DNA from 3 places in the Hathewaya histolytica genome. Region 3 is predicted to be linked to each of the others. Evidence: a T-box and tRNA genes for the amino acid it is inferred to sense, from the RefSeq annotation. Region 3 holds a T-box; the other regions hold tRNA genes.

Region 1 (5,590 bases), 2.0 Mb from region 3:
TACCGTTGTACCCTCAGTAACTTTAGTGTCATGCCTAACTATAACCAGTTTAACACCCAAGCATTTTGCCACCTCATAAGCTAATGGAATGCCTTTAGTCTCAACTGTTATAACACAATCTAAATTTAAATGATTAAACTTTGACGCTAAAATAGCTCCTGCCTTGGTTATTATCCTCGGATTATAAAGTAAATCCGTCATATAAAGAAAGTTACCTGGTATTATTCGATTTTTATCCATAAGCATAGTACACAACTCTTCAATAAATTCTTGTCCTTCCCTATCACTTATTTCTGGTATATATTTTATACCCCCTGATGCCCCAGATACTGTTTCTATTTTTCCCATGGAAAGTTTACCTAAACATTCTCTTACTATGACAATATCTTCACTTATAGTAGATTTTGCCGCATTTAAAGTATTCGTAAAAGTATTTAAGTTTATTATCCTATTAGGATTTTCAATTAAAACCTTTGTTATCGCAGCTACCCTTTGATTTCTAGTAAACTTATTTTCCATCAACATCACCTTTAAAAAATTTTTAACGAATTATTTCCGTATATATGATAAAATTATTCATGTTTTATATTATATTTTACATCATTAAAATAATTTTAACCATAAAATAGTTAAATTTTTAATTTATTTTTTATAATTTCTCTTTTTTGTGTTGCTTTTTATAACATTTGTATATAATTATTAATGTAATAATTATATTAGTAGCGTATATTCTTATTTATAGTTTTTATATATAAAATATAATTTTAATATATTAGGGAGTGATTATTGTGTCTTTAAATTGTATAAACTACGCTAACAAAAAAGTTCACTTTATAGGTATAGGTGGAATAAGTATGAGCGGACTTGCTGAAATTTTACTTAAAGATGGGGTTAGCGTTTCTGGTTCTGATATGAAGGAAAGCCATATTACTGAAAAATTAAGAGCATTAGGTGCCTCTATATATATAGGTCATAACGAAAAGAATGTAGAAGATAAGGATGTCATAGTATATACTGCTGCTATTTCTTCTGATAATCCTGAACTAATAAAATCTAAGGAATTAAACCTAATTATGTATAATAGGGCAGAATTCCTAGGTGAAATAATGAAAAGTTACAAATACAATATAGCCGTATCTGGTACTCATGGAAAGACTACAACTACTTCTATGGTATCCCACATAGCTTTAAGTGGTAAATTAGATCCAACAATACTAGTGGGTGGGGAGCTAGACATAATAAAAGGTAATATACTAGTTGGAAATAGTGAATATCTTATAACTGAAGCGTGTGAATACAAAGAATCTTTTCTAAAATTTTATCCTTATATAGGCATTATATTAAACATAGATGCTGATCACCTAGATTATTATAAAGATATAAATCACATAAAGGAGGCCTTCTCAAAGTTCATAGATATTATCCCTAAAGATGGCTACTTAATAGCTAATGCAGAAGATAAAAATATTATGAGTATAATTGATAAGGCTGAATGTAATGTTATGACTTTTGGTATAAATAATGGAACGTTACGAGCAAAAGATATAGTATTTAATAATAATGGAAATGCATCTTATACTGTATCTATGGATGGAGAAGACTTATTTAGGCTAAACCTATCCGTTCCTGGAGAACATAATATACTAAATTCTCTATCCACTATTGGATCTGCTTTAAGCTTAAACATACCATATGAAGATATAAAACATGGATTAGAAAGTTTCCATGGAACCCATAGAAGGTTTGAAGTTAAAGGTGTCAAGAATGGTGTAACTGTTATAGATGATTATGCTCATCACCCTACAGAAATATTATCTTCTATTAAAACAGCCTTAAAATATCCTCATAATAAAATATATTGCTTATTCCAACCACACACATATACAAGAACTTATTCATTATTTAATGAGTTCTGTAGTTGTTTTGATGGAGTGGATAAACTTCTAGTTGCTGATATATATGCTGCAAGGGAAAAAGATACAGGTCTTGTTCATTCCAAAAATCTTGCACAGAAGATTAAAGAAAAAAATATAGATACACTTTATATGCCAAGTTTTGAAGCTATGGATAAATACCTAAAGGACAATTGTACCGAGGGTGATTTAATATTAACTGTAGGTGCTGGAGATATAAACAAGGTTGGAGAAAGTTATTTAAAATAAATTAAATAAAAAAATATAAATATAATAATAAAAACCACCACTTTGGGAAAAATATATATTAATAATTATATAAAACTCGAAATGGTGGTGTTTTTGTGAAAAACTTTATTATCTCAGGATTCTTAGATTTAATATTAGTACTAATATCATATTTTATCTTCAGAGCAATAATAAATGGTCCTACGAGACACAAAATATACGAAAAATTAATGAGCTCATTTGCTAAATTTATAATTTTTCTTTTTGTAGTAACTGTTGCCATTACAGGAATTACAGCTGTAATACTTTATAAAACCCGTTATATTCAATATATAAATATAGTTACTCCTGCCTTAGTATCAATCTTTGTAGGTTTTGTTGTATCAACTGTACCTACTCGTGGATATGAAGAGCAAAAAAATTAAATACCTTTGTTGACAAGCTACAATTAATTTAGTATAATTGTTCTTGTCTTTCGGGGTGTGGCGCAGATGGGAGCGCGCGTGGTTTGGGACCATGAGGTCGCAGGTTCAATCCCTGTCACCCCGACCAAAGGATCACTTTTAGTGGTCCTTTTTATTTTTTATAATATTATTTAAATTATAAAAACTCCATATTTCCCTTACGTGGACTCTTATTTTATCATTAAATTAGTAAATAAACATGATATACTAAATATATTATTATATTTAAGAGGGGATTCTAATATGTTAGATAATATTAATGGTGCTATATTTGATTTAGATGGAACTCTAATCGACTCTATGGATATATGGGCTAAAATAGATATGGATTACTTAAATGCTCACAATATATCTATGCCTAGTGATTTAAGAGATGCAGTAGAACATTTAAGTTTTGAAAAAACTGCCTCATATTTTAAAAAGAGATTTAACTTACCCTATAGTGAAAAAGAAATTCAAGACCAGTGGTTTACTATGGCATTAGAAGAGTACTCTAGAAATATTAAACTTAAACCTGGTGTTAGAAAACTTTTAGAACTTTTAAAACGTCGTAACATAAAAATAGCTCTAGCAACCAGTAACTGTACACCATTAATATATGCCTGCTTAAAACCTAAAGGTTTACTTAACTATTTTGATGTAATTACAACAACAAGTGAAGTTTCAAAAGGAAAATCATTTCCAGACATATATCTTCATACCGCAAAAAAATTAGGCATATCTCCAGAAAATTGCATAGTTTTTGAAGATATCTTGCCTGCCATAAAGGGTGCTAAAAAAGCTGGCATGAAAGTTGTTGCAATTTTTGATACCTTCTCAGAGTCCCAGAAACTAGAAATAGAATCTATTGCAGATAAATATATAAAAGATTTTAATGAATTATTAACTACATAAATAAAATAGTTCCCTAAAGGGAACTATTTTATTTCGCCACCTATACACTGTGGAACTTTGTTTATTATATCTTTCTGCATACAATACTTCAAATCTTCATTCAATCCCAAATTCTTTAGTCTTTTGTAATGATATGCTTCTTTAACAAAGCTAAGTATATCTTCATGATTCTTATAAGATATAAACGCAGTCTTTGCAATGTCACTTAATTCCACATCATTTTTTATCTCTATAATTTTCTGCATTATGTACCCTGCACATATGAAATCATCCATAGAAAACTCTCCATCTGTGCCAGAATTAACTATCACTAAGTCTTGTCCTAGATTACAAACCTTCTTTGCAACTGCTCTTGCATTTATCATAGCTCCTATAAACACATTATCAGCATATTCACAATTCCTTATAGCCCTAGTACCATTACTGGTTGTAATAATTAAATTTTTACCTTCTATAATCTCCCTAGAATACTCTAGAGGAGAATTAGAGCAGTTAAAGCCTTGTATTTTAAGAGCATTCCTTTCACCACCTAAAATACACGCTCTAGTGCTAATATCCTTGTAACTAAAAGCTTCTTCTTTAGAGAGAACAGGAATTACCTTTGAGCATCCATTATTTAATGCAGTTACAATTACACTTGTTGCTCTTAAAACATCAATGATTACTACATTTTTTCCTTCTATCTTTTCCTTTCCTATATAATCTGCAGATATAATTAAATCTATTTCCATATTATTATTCCCCCTTTTGAGTCTAAACTATAAACTTTTATATTTCTTGCCCTGAAATATATCTTCATCCTCCAACTTTTTATCTATAGCGTTTAATACTTCCCATTTTCTTAGACTCCACATAGGGCCTATTAGTAAATTTCTCGGTGCATCCCCTGTAAGCCTATGTATTACTACAGAAGGTGGAAGTAAGGTTATAGCTTCACATATGACTTCTAAATAATCATCCATAGTCATAAGTTCTAATTCACCATTATTATATAGTTTCACCAAAGATGTTCCCTCCATTAAATGAAGAAGGTGAATCTTTATACCTTGTATATCCATATTAGCAAGATACCTTATAGTATCTAACATATCATATTTACTTTCGCCAGGTAACCCAAAAATCGTATGTACAACTACATCTATATTTCTGGCTCTTAAATCTTTAACTGCCTTTTCAAAAATTTCTAGTTCGTACCCTCTATTTATTAACTTAGCTGTACTTTCCTTTGATGTTTGAAGGCCCAATTCAACCCATGTATAAAGTTCCTTATTATAAGATGAAAGTAAATCTAGTACATCCTCTTCTAGACAATCAGGTCTTGTGGCTATAGCTAATCCCACTACCCCCTCTTTTTCTATGGCTTCTTTGTACTTTTCATCTAATACCTCTATAGGTGCATAAGTGTTAGTATAAGCTTGAAAATACGCTATATACTTTTCACTTTTCCATTTTTTATTCATCATACACTTTATATCTTCAAATTGCTTATCTATAGAAAATTGTCTATCTCCTGCAAAATCCCCAGAACCTCTAGAACTGCAGAATATACATCCTCCGGAACTTATTTTTCCATCCCTATTAGGACAAGTAAATCCTGCATCAAGAGATATTTTAAATACTTTTTCTCCAAATTTCTCTCTTAAAAAATAGTTTAAACTATGATATCTTTTGCTATCCCAAAATTTTTGCATATAATTATTCCTTTCAAAAGTCTTTAATTATATTTTAAGCCTATAATTAATAAACTTCAAATTTTAGTTTATTAACAAAAAAGATAACTTTGCGTTATCTTTTTTAAAACTATAATTTACTTATCTTAAGTTCTTTTAAATCCACCTTATATTTACCAGGAATGGATGTCTCAACATCCTTTACCCCTTCTCTTTTTTTAATTTTAAAATTTAAAGATTCTTTATTAAAGGAATCAAATAATATGTCAACCTTATCTATAGGAAAAGCTTCTTTAAAACCTATAGGAAGAATATCTCCGTTACCAGTCCTATATAGACGTATAGCTTTTCCACCATCTTTTTCATACTGACATACTAATGTTTCTCCATCTTCAGAGAAAACCATAAAATCAAGTTTACA
Region 2 (5,590 bases), 1.0 Mb from region 3:
TCTAGTGTATCTGTTCCATGAGTAGTTACAACACCTATTATATCATCTCTATTTAAAAGTTTTTTTATATAATTTGATAAATCCATCATAAGTTCTGGTGTTACATGAGGACTTGGCAAGCTCGAAAAGGTATAAGTTTCTATTTCTGCATAGTTTTCAATTCCAGTTACCATAGACATGATTTCTTCCCCACTTAAAGTCGGAATAGCAGCTTTAAGCTTTGGATCCACCTTCATCGAAATTGTTCCCCCATTAAATACAATAGCTACTTTTTTCATTATAACGCCCCCTAAATCTATTAATGATACTTTATAAATTCTTAAATAATACCTTAATTATTATATATCTTTATTTTAATTCTGTCAGTTGAATTTAAATAAAAAGACCAGAAAATTTAAATTTTCTGGTCTTTTTATTTTAAGAATATGTTTCTTTATCTTTTAGATAAGTGAATATTATTTTTTCAACCTCATCCCCACAGTTATCATCATATTCTAGAGTTTTAATTTTACCATCTAAAGCTTTTAGCTCTACTTTACATATTTCTTGTCCCGTATTTTTTTGAATATCTCTTTTTATATTTAAAAGCTTATATCCTTCTTTCCCATATTTTTCTATATCGTTACTCATATGTTTTCCTTTCTTTAATCATTCTTCTTTTGAATAATCTTATTTTGTATCTTTGTTATATCCTCACCACTTAACCCAGTTTCATTTGTTACCTCTATAAAGCCTATACCTTTCCCTAATAAATGTTTAGCTTTTTCTACAGCTTTTTCATATTCCCCTTTTGGGAAGTTCTTTTGCATATTACCCCTCCTCCTATGTTTTAATCTCATACTTATACTTTCCTTTAAGGAATAATTTTATGCTATTTTATTTCTTCTAAAATTCTAATAAAATGATTTGCTTCTCTTAGTACGTGATCAGAAAGAAGCGGATCTATTATACCCCTGATTTTGCAGCACAAAATTCCTTCTGTTGCTTCCTGCTTGAACCCCCTAAAATCTTTAGTAAGTTTTAAAGAGTCCCTAATATTTTTTTCTAAACAATTCTTTTCATGCTTCATTTTGTATTCTAATCTATGATACTTCTTAGCAAATTCTTCTGATTTATTTATTAATTTTCTCTCATTCCTATCTAATAATCCCGAAATAAAGCCTCCATGTTCCTCCATTATATGGTTCCAAAAAAGTAATTTTTCTTTTTTCAACATACTTTCTTTACAATGTTTATTATGTTCTAGATTTAACACTAATTTTCTATAGAATTCTGCCTCCATTTTTACGTGATGTAATAAGCTAGGATAAATATTAAAGAAAATTTTGCAGTCTATAAATTTTTTATATATAAATTCTTTAAAATATATAACTTCCTTTAAAAATTTTAACACTTCACAATTAAGCCTTTCTACCTCATGTTCTATATCATCTTCACATTTTAATGGAATATACTCTTCTACATAGTTCTTTTTTAAAATCATATATTGAGCCTTTGTTAGGTTAATGTCTATTAGATCTCTATTGTATTTCATAGATTTAATTTCACACTTCAAAGTATATGGGGTTATAAATTCCCCATATTTAATTGTGTTTTTATGAATATGTCCATTACTTAAATATATGGTTCTACAAAAAATCTCCCTAGCTCTTTCGCTTAATTGCAAATTCTTATTAATTAAAAATTTCTCCTTCTTATTAGTTGCATTTCTAATAAAATATAAATGTTCTTTCATTATTCTCATAAAAAACAAATTACATTGCAAAGATTTAGAAACATAGGTATTCTGCCATTTCATATAAAAACTCCTTAATATTATTACTCACTTTTAATATATTCAAAGTTTTAAAATTGTTACATCTATAAATTTTTATAAGTCAGGACCACCCGTAAAACGGGTGGCTTGCTTTAGCCCTATAAGGGCATATTACTGGCTGTGCTACTCGCACATTGAACGGCTTGCCAACCGCAAAATTTTTACAGGCTACCCCTAAAAGGGGTATTATTTTTTGCCTTGTTTTACTGGCTTACCCGTAAACGGGTCTATATATTCTTTTAAACTCATCTGTTCATATGCTATATCTTCTTGTATCTGATTCTTTATATATTCCTCTATAACTTTTTTATTTCTACCAACTGTATCAACATAATAACCCTTACACCAAAATTGTCTATTTCCATATTTATATTTTAAATTTGCATGTCTATCAAATATCATCAACGAACTTTTTCCTTTTAGATATCCCATAAATTGAGATACACTTAGTTTTGGTGGTATACTTACAAGCATATGTATGTGATCTTTGCACGCATTTGCTTCAATTATTTCTACTCCTTTATGTTCACATAGCTTTCTTAATATTTGTCCTATATCTGCTTTTATCTTCCCATATATTACTTGTCTCCTATACTTAGGTGCGAAAACTATATGATATTTACAATTCCACTTGCTATGTGCTAAACTACTATTATCCATATTGGATATACCTCCTTTGTTTAATGATTGTGGTCGGCAAACCTACTTTCATTTTACATTGGAGGTTTTATTTTTTCTACTCATAGCTAAAAGCTTTTTAGAACCACAGGTATAACCTGTGGTATTCATAATACAAAAAAACAATAAGTATATACATACTTATTGCCTTATGGTCTGAGTGGCGAGACTTGAACTCGCGACCCCAAGAACCCCATTCTTGTACGCTACCATCTGCGCTACACCCAGTTAATATTCAAAATACTTATTAATATTTATAGGCAACTTGATTTTTCAAATTGCCTATAAATTATTATAATATTATACAGATAAGTCCTCCATTACCCTCATTAATTATCTTTTCAAGGGTTTTTTGTATTTTAATTTGAACATCCTCAGGCATTTTATATAATTTTTTCTGAAGACCTTCTTTAACTAATACTTCAAGAGACTTACCAAACATATTACTTTGCCAAATTTCAGATGGATCATTTTCAAATTGCTCTAAAATAGACTTAACTAGTTCTTCGCTTTGTTTCTCTGTACCCATAATAGGAGATACTTCTGTTTGAATATCTGCTTTTATTAAGTGTAGTGATGGTGCACTAGCTTTTAATTTCACCCCGTACCTAGTTCCCTGTTTTACAATTTCAGGTTCTTCTAGTCTCATTTCAGATAATTGAGGAGCTACAAGGCCATATCCCGTTTCTGTTACATCTCTTAAAGCACTCTTTATTTTATCATATTCTTTCTTAGCCTCATAAAAATCACTCATAATACCTAAAAGTTCACTCTCACCTTTAATTTCACATTCACTAACTTCGCTTAATACTCTATAAAATAAATCTCCTTTAGGATTGAGGTCAATACTCGCAGTACCATCACCCATATTTATCTCATTTAGCCTAGATCCTTTTAGAAAATCAAACTCCTCTACCAATCTAAATGATTGTTTAACATCCCTAAGTTTAAAAATATTCTTACATAGGTCTTTTACAACATTTAAGAAATCAACTTTAAGCCAATGTTGAGGATTAAGATTTTCTATCCATTCTGGCATGTTAATTTTAATTTCTTTTACAGGAAATTCTTTTAAAATCTTTTCAAATATAGTTTTAATATGTTCTTCTGTCATGTTTAGAGCATCTATTATTTGCACCGGTACATCATATTTTTCTTCCATAGATTTTTTTATCTCTAAGGTTTCTTCTGCTTCAGGATGTTTTGTATTTAAGACTACTATAAAAGGCTTATTTATAACTTTTAACTCATTTATAACCCTTTCTTCTGCCTCAATATAATCATTACGGTTTATTCCAGTTACGCTACCATCTGTAGAAACTACTACCCCTATAGTAGAATGCTCATTAATAACCTTTTTAGTGCCTATTTCAGCAGCTTCTTCAAAAGGTATTTCATAATCATACCATGGAGTAGTGACCATTTTAGAATTACCTTCTTCTTTGTGCCCTAAAGCTCCCTTTACTATATACCCTACGCAATCTACCATTCTAATTTTAAATTTAGTATTTTCATCAAACCCAATTTCTACCGCTTCGTTAGGTACAAACTTTGGCTCTGTAGTATGAATGCTTTTCCCGGATGCACTTTGAGGCAATTCATCCTTAGCCCTTTCTTTTTTATGTGGATTATCTATGTTAGGTATTACCATAAGGTCCATAAACCTCTTTATAAAAGTAGACTTTCCAGTTCTCACAGGACCCACTACCCCGACATAAATATCACCTTGAGTTCTTTCCGCGATATCTTTATATATATCAAATTTTTCCAATATATATACCCTCCTATATACGTTCTAACAGTATATATATATTGAGTATGAAAAATATTTATAACCAAATTTTATTAAAAATCTATTATTTCATCTTTCTTGTCTCTAGTCATAAGATCTTTTATGCTTTCTTTTACGTCCCAGTTTTTATAAAGTACATTATATAAAGCTTCTGTAATTGGCATTGTAACCCCTATTTTTTCTTTTAGCTCATATATAGACTTGCAAGCTCTAATCCCTTCTACTACCATACTCACTTCACTGCAAGCCTCTTTCATAGACAAGCCCCTTCCTATTAATATACCTGCCCTTCTATTTCTACTATGAAGACTTGTACAGGTTACAATTAAATCACCCATACCTGTTAAACCATAAAAAGTTTTAATGTCACCGCCAAGCTTAGTGCCTATTCTAATTATTTCACTCATGCCCCTAGTCATTAGTGCAGCCTTAGCATTATCACCGTATCCTGCCCCATCTAAGATACCAGCAGCTAGAGCAATAATATTTTTTACCGCACCACCTAGTTCAACACCAATAATATCATCATTAGTATATACCCTTAATTTATCATCCATAAATAAGTTTTGAACTTCTTCTGCTTTTTCCCTTTGTTTGGAACATGCTACTATAGCCGTAGGTGTACCTATACTAACCTCTTCTGCATGACTAGGTCCTGACAATATGACAACTGGATTATATGGAATCTCTTCTTCAATAATTTGAGACATTCTTTTTAAAGTACCTTCCTCTAATCCTTTTGCAATGCTTATTAAAATAGTATCCTCTCTAACTAATTTAGAAATTCTTTTGCTATACTCACGAATTAAATGAGAAGGTAAGGATAGGATAACATATTCAGAATCTTTTAAGGCTTTCCCTAAATCTAATTCTCCCCTTATATTTTCCCCTAAGGTTATTTTGTTTAAATATTTCGAATTTTTATGATTTAAGTTTATATCCTGTATAACATCCTTATTTCTATCCCAAATAACTACATCTAAATCCTTTTTTCTTGATAATACTATGGAAAGAGCAGTTCCAAAACTGCCCCCTCCTATAAAAGTAGCTTTACGCATTCTTGTCATTCCTCTCTCTAAAAATAAACTTAATTCCAGTACCCTTAAAATCAAATCCTAATCTTAATTGATTTTCTAAATACCTTCTATAAGAGAAATGTACAAGTTCTGGATCATTAACAAAGAAAATAAATGTTGGTGGTTTTATTCCAACTTGAGTTACATAGTATATCTTTAATCTTCTTCCCCACATAACTGGAGCTTCTTGCATCATAACAGCTCTACTAATAACATCATTTAATAGAC
Region 3 (5,590 bases):
AGCTTTATGTGTTCTTAGAAATCTTTCCGAATTAAAGGTTGATATATTAGATAAGGATAAAAATTTCCTAATGACTTGTGGAAATAAAAAATTCATACCAAAAACTCTTGAATTAGGTAAAAATGGTCGTAGTAAATTTAGAGACTTAGCATGGGATGGGAAAATATATGATAAAAACACAGGAAAAAATGTAACAGCAGAAGATGGTCAGTATTATATGAGAATAACTAGTAAGGCAGTGAGTCAAAATGCTAAATCACAAAGTTTTGATATGCCTGTAAAGGTAGACAAGACAAAGCCAGATATAACTATATTATCAGGAGATAGAACAGATAATGGAGAGTACACGTTAAAGTGGAAAGCTGAAGATAAAGGAGTAGGAATTAGAAGACCAGAAGAAGGAACTCTAACTGGGGAACCTCAAATTTTCATTGATAATATGGAATTTGATATTACTGAAGAAAATTTAAAGCAAGATGCCAATGGAGTATTTAGTGTGAATTTAGATTTAGGGGAAGAACCTGGTTCAAGGATTATTACCTTAATTGTAAATGATAATATTTTAAATGCACAAGTTGTACAAAAAGTAGTAGGTGTAAGTGAAAAACCTAAAAAGTTAGAAGCGGTTTTATTGGATATACATGAAGGAATGGAAGTTACTAATGAGTATATGGTAGATAACAAATACGTTGTTACAGGAAAATTAACTTCCAATGTCAACAAAGTTATAGTAAATGGTGTTGAGGGAGAAGTAATTAAGGCAGAAAAAAGATTTGAAGCTAAAATAGATCTTAAAGAAGGAAAAAATAATATAGATATAAAAGCATACGATAATGACAATAAAGAAATATTCTCAAGTAATTTTAATATAATTGCTCATATAACTCCACCAGAACTAGAAATTTCAACAGAAGAGACCATACTTCCATATTATCATAAAAAAGTATTTGGAATGATAAATACAAATAAAGATAAAATAAAAATAAAAGGAAAGGTTAATTTAAAAGACAATATAGAAAGTGTAGAGATAAACTATGATAGTATAGATTTAGACAAAGAGGGCAGATTTGAAAAAGAGATAGAACTAAAGCAGGGAATAAATGAAATAACAGTAGTTGCTAAAAATAATATGGGTGTTATAAATAAAAAAATATTAAAAGTTGTAGCTGATTATAAAAAAGAGAATTTTAAATTTAAAGTAGAGAATCTAGATATAATTAGAAATGAATATGAGAATTTAGAACCTAATACTTTCTTTGGAAAAGGAAAAGATGAATCAAAGAGTGATGGAAAAGATGATTCACAAGGATGGTTACAATTAAGAGTTAGTACAAATAAGGATACTAAATCAGTTAAGATTAATGATGAAGAGATGAAAAAAGAAAATATAATGGAATATACTAAAAAGGTATATTTAAAACAAGGACTAAATAAGATACGCCTTTATATTGAGGATACAAAGGGAAGTGTCATAGCTAACTTTGCCACTAATATCTACTATGATTCTGAAAGTCCTGTTATAAGACTAAAATCTCCTAATATAGTGAAGGGTAAAATATATACCAATAAAAATACTATTACCTTAAAAGGCGATGTGGCAGATAATACCCTAGGGTATAGATTCTATATAAATAGAGACCAAGTATTAAATGTAGAACAATATGGTAACTTTGATTTAAAAAATACTAGGAGAGAGTTTAAAAAAGATATTAGGGTTAAAAATGGTGATAAAATAGAGTTACATGCAAAAGATATATGTATGAATGAAACTTCTCAGTATTATGAAGTAGTAGTGGACAAGGCTAAGCCTCAAATTAAAGTAACAGGATTGGAAGAGGGAAAAGTTTATAAAGAGGGAAGTAAAATAGTTCCTTCAATTACCACTAATAAGGAAAGTGCATATATAGAAGCTTATTTAGACGGTAGCACAAACCCATATAAAGGAGAAATTATAACTTCAGTAGGTAAACATGAATTATTAATAAAAGCTAGAGATTTAGCTGGTAATGAATCCGTTGAAGTAGTTAGATTTAGTATTAAAAAAGAGAAAAATAAAGATAATAATGGAGATAATACTAACAATACAAAAGACAAAGATAGTAAGGATAAAAAAGAAAATAATAATAAGGTAAATAATAAAAATAGCAAAGATAATAAAAGTGGTAAAGAGGGTAAATATAATAATAAAAGTAATAAAGATAAAGTAAATAAAAATAGTTCTGCACATAATAAGAGTGAAAAACTATTTAATGCTAAAAATAATAATATTACTTTAAGTGGGCATAATTATGCTTCTAATAATGGAACCACAAGCTCAAATTTAAAGTTTACATCTTTAAATAAAAATCTCGAAGATGAAAAAGAAAATAAAGATACTAAAGATAAAAAAGAAAATAGTATAAAAGAAGATGAATCTAAAAAGAATAATAATAATAATACAAATGCACAACTAAAAAATAAAGAAAATAAAAAATATATGGTTATGCTTATGGGATTTGGAGTATCAGTTTTAGGCTTAGTAGGAGTTTACCTATATAGAAAGAAACATTAAAATTAATTGACATAATTATATTTACATCATATAATTTAATAATATAAAAATACTAATTTTAAAGACTATGAAGAGGAATAGTAAAAATCCAAACTTTTTTCAGAGAGAGAATCGTATGCTGTGAGATTCTTAAAAGAAGATTTTGAACCAGCCTTGGAGTTCTGTACCGAAATAATAGTAGGCTACAGCGGTAAATCCGTTAATTATACGAGAGAATGTATTTTACATATAAAGTACATTAACTAGGGTGGCATCGCCGATTATACCTCGGTCCCTTTATGGGACTGAGGTTTTTTTATATGCAAATTTAGTATTTAAAATAAATCACAACAAAGGAGAGATAGTAATGGGTAAGGATAAAAAACTCGTAAAAGATATTACATCAAGAGATGTTGATTTTGCTCAGTGGTATACAGATATAGTTAAAAAAGCTGAATTAGTTGACTACTCAAGCGTTAAAGGATGTATGATTATACGTCCTTATGGCTATGGAATATGGGAATTAATCCAAAAGGATTTAGATGAGAGATTCAAAGCAACAGGTCATGAGAACGTGTATATGCCAATGTTTATACCAGAGAGTTTACTTCAAAAGGAAAAGGATCATATAGAAGGGTTCGCTCCAGAAGTTGCATGGGTAACTCATGGTGGAGAGGAAGAATTAGCAGAAAGATTATGCGTTCGCCCAACATCTGAAACTTTATTCTGCGAGCATTATGCTAAGATTATTCAATCTCATAAAGACCTTCCAAAGCTATATAACCAATGGTGTTCTGTTGTAAGATGGGAAAAAACAACTCGTCCATTCTTAAGAACAACTGAATTCTTATGGCAAGAAGGTCATACAGTTCACGCAACATTAGAGGAATCTAGAAAAGAAACTATAGATATGCTAAATCTTTATGCAGATTTCTGTGAGAATGTACTTGCAATTCCAGTAATTAAGGGTCAAAAAACTGAAAAAGAAAAGTTTGCAGGAGCAGAAGCAACTTATGCAATAGAGAGTTTAATGCATGATGGTAAAGCTCTCCAAGCTGGTACTTCACACAATTTTAGTGATAACTTTGCTAAAGCATTTAATATTAGATATTCAGATAAAGAAGGAAAACTTCAATATGTTCATGAAACATCTTGGGGAGTTACAACAAGATTAATTGGAGCAATCATAATGGTTCATGGTGATGACGATGGGCTTGTATTACCACCAAGAATTGCACCAACTCAAGTTATGATAGTGCCAATAGCGCAACATAAAGAAGGCGTTTTAGATAAAGCAAGTGAGTTAAAAGAAAGACTTGCAAAGAGTGTTAGAGTTAAATTAGATAGTAGTGATAAAATGCCAGGCTGGAAATTTGCAGAGTGTGAAATGAAGGGTATTCCAGTACGTGTTGAAATAGGACCAAAAGATATAGAAGCAAATCAAGCAGTACTAGTTAGAAGAGATACAAGAGAAAAGATAGTAATATCTTTAGATGAATTAGAAAATAAAGTTCTAGAATTATTAGAAGATGTTCAAAATAGTATGCTAGAAAAAGCAAGAGCACACAGAGATGAGAACACTAATATTGCACATACCATAGAAGAAATGGTTGATATTGCAGATAATAAGCCAGGATTTATAAAAGCAATGTGGTGTGGAGATAGAGCTTGCGAAGATAAGATTAAAGAAGAAACAGGCATAACTTCAAGATGTATACCATTTGAGCAAGAAAAACTTGGAGATACTTGTGTATGCTGCGGAAAGAGTGCAGATAAAATGGTTTATTGGGGAAGAGCATATTAATTTTAAGATATGTATTTTAAATTATAAAAGCTTAATTAATAAGAGCATAGATATATGGATTATTTTCATATGTCTATGCTCTTTTATATTGATAAGTAGAAAATTGTGGGATAGAATGTATTTATGGGAAGTTAGATACTGGAAATGTAAGTTATAATGCATATAAACTAAAATGTACTTAACTTTGAAAAATAAATGGGGAGGATGCATATGGAGTTACAGGGGAAAGATTACACAATAAAAGATATAATACTCATTCAATTTAAGTATTCACCACTGAATGCAATGATTATGGCACTTCAAGTAATCATTGAAAGTATAGTTCCTAGCTTGCAGATACTAGTAACGGCTAAGTTTTTGGATACTGCAATTTTAGTAGTTAGTGGTAAAGGCAATCTTAGAGATATATTTATGCCATTATCTATAATAATAATATTTATTGCATATAACTGGATATCAAAGCAAGTTGTAAAGTTTACTGAAGTAAGATTAGAACTTAAACTTAGGGGAAAATTGAGGGTTGCTATTACAGAAAAAAGAGCAAAACTTAAGTATAGTTATGTGGAAAATCAGGATTCATGGGATTTAATATCTAGAGTTTCTGAGAATCCTGAAACTAAATGTAAAGACGCGTATAAAGAAGTTTTAGCTATACTTTCTATTATACTTAGAATCATAGGACTGCTTTTTGTACTAGCTACTAAGGTATGGTGGACACCAATAGTTATCTTATTGATTTCCATACCCTTATTCTATTTATCATTAAAAGGTGGTAAAGCTGGATATGAAGCAGGGAGACAAGTATCAAAACATCAGAGAAAGGCTCAATATTTATCGGAGGTTCTTTTAGGAAGAGAAGCTGTAGATGAAAGAAGTCTTTTTGGATATACAAGTAAAGTAAATAAAAAGTGGTGGGAGCAGTATGAAACAGCAAGAAAAAGTGAATATAAAGTTCTTTTAAAATATTTTATAAGGATGAAGGCAAGTGGAATAATTACTACAATTATATCTACATTAACAGTATTAGTTCTTATAAAACCATTACAATCAGGATTGATTACTATAGGTATGTTTATTTCCATTGTTAATGGAACCTTTAACCTTATTAGTCTTACATCTTGGCAAATAACTTATTACCTATATAAACTTGCTGAAAGTAAGGAGTACTTAAAGGATTTAAGTAAATTTATTATATTAGAGGAAACAGAGGAGGCAATAGATAAGCCTTCTAAAAATATTTCAGAATTAAAATCTTT

What was found. The T-box of region 3 lies ahead of proS (proline--tRNA ligase). A T-box ahead of a tRNA ligase gene usually reads a tRNA of that ligase, here a tRNA-Pro.
Region 1: it has a tRNA-Pro gene. The T-box ahead of proS (proline--tRNA ligase) is inferred to sense a tRNA for this amino acid. The anticodon was not compared.
Region 2: it has a tRNA-Pro gene. The T-box ahead of proS (proline--tRNA ligase) is inferred to sense a tRNA for this amino acid. The anticodon was not compared.

What each region holds. Positions count from the first base shown of each region.
Region 1 covers NZ_LR590481.1:2,513,814-2,519,403, forward strand. Annotated here, with positions in the region: gene purR (pur operon repressor) at 1-519, opposite strand, end outside; gene murC (UDP-N-acetylmuramate--L-alanine ligase) at 789-2,162, shown strand; gene FGL08_RS12160 (hypothetical protein) at 2,258-2,566, shown strand; tRNA gene FGL08_RS12165 (tRNA-Pro) at 2,618-2,693, shown strand; gene FGL08_RS12170 (HAD family hydrolase) at 2,849-3,499, shown strand; gene FGL08_RS12175 (2-phosphosulfolactate phosphatase family protein) at 3,523-4,230, opposite strand; gene mnmL (tRNA modification radical SAM protein MnmL/YtqA) at 4,258-5,190, opposite strand; gene FGL08_RS12185 (hypothetical protein) at 5,300-5,590, opposite strand, start outside.
Region 2 covers NZ_LR590481.1:1,526,843-1,532,432, forward strand. Annotated here, with positions in the region: gene FGL08_RS07500 (asparaginase) at 1-278, opposite strand, end outside; gene FGL08_RS07505 (hypothetical protein) at 418-630, opposite strand; gene FGL08_RS13405 (hypothetical protein) at 645-809, opposite strand; gene FGL08_RS07510 (DUF2935 domain-containing protein) at 872-1,798, opposite strand; gene tnpA (IS200/IS605 family transposase) at 2,003-2,476, opposite strand; tRNA gene FGL08_RS07520 (tRNA-Pro) at 2,647-2,722, opposite strand; gene spoIVA (stage IV sporulation protein A) at 2,787-4,265, opposite strand; gene FGL08_RS07530 (NAD(P)H-dependent glycerol-3-phosphate dehydrogenase) at 4,340-5,344, opposite strand; gene der (ribosome biogenesis GTPase Der) at 5,337-5,590, opposite strand, start outside.
Region 3 covers NZ_LR590481.1:508,525-514,114, forward strand. Annotated here, with positions in the region: gene FGL08_RS02345 (S8 family serine peptidase) at 1-2,551, shown strand, start outside; T-box leader at 2,610-2,830, shown strand; gene proS (proline--tRNA ligase) at 2,898-4,334, shown strand; gene FGL08_RS02355 (ABC transporter ATP-binding protein) at 4,545-5,590, shown strand, end outside.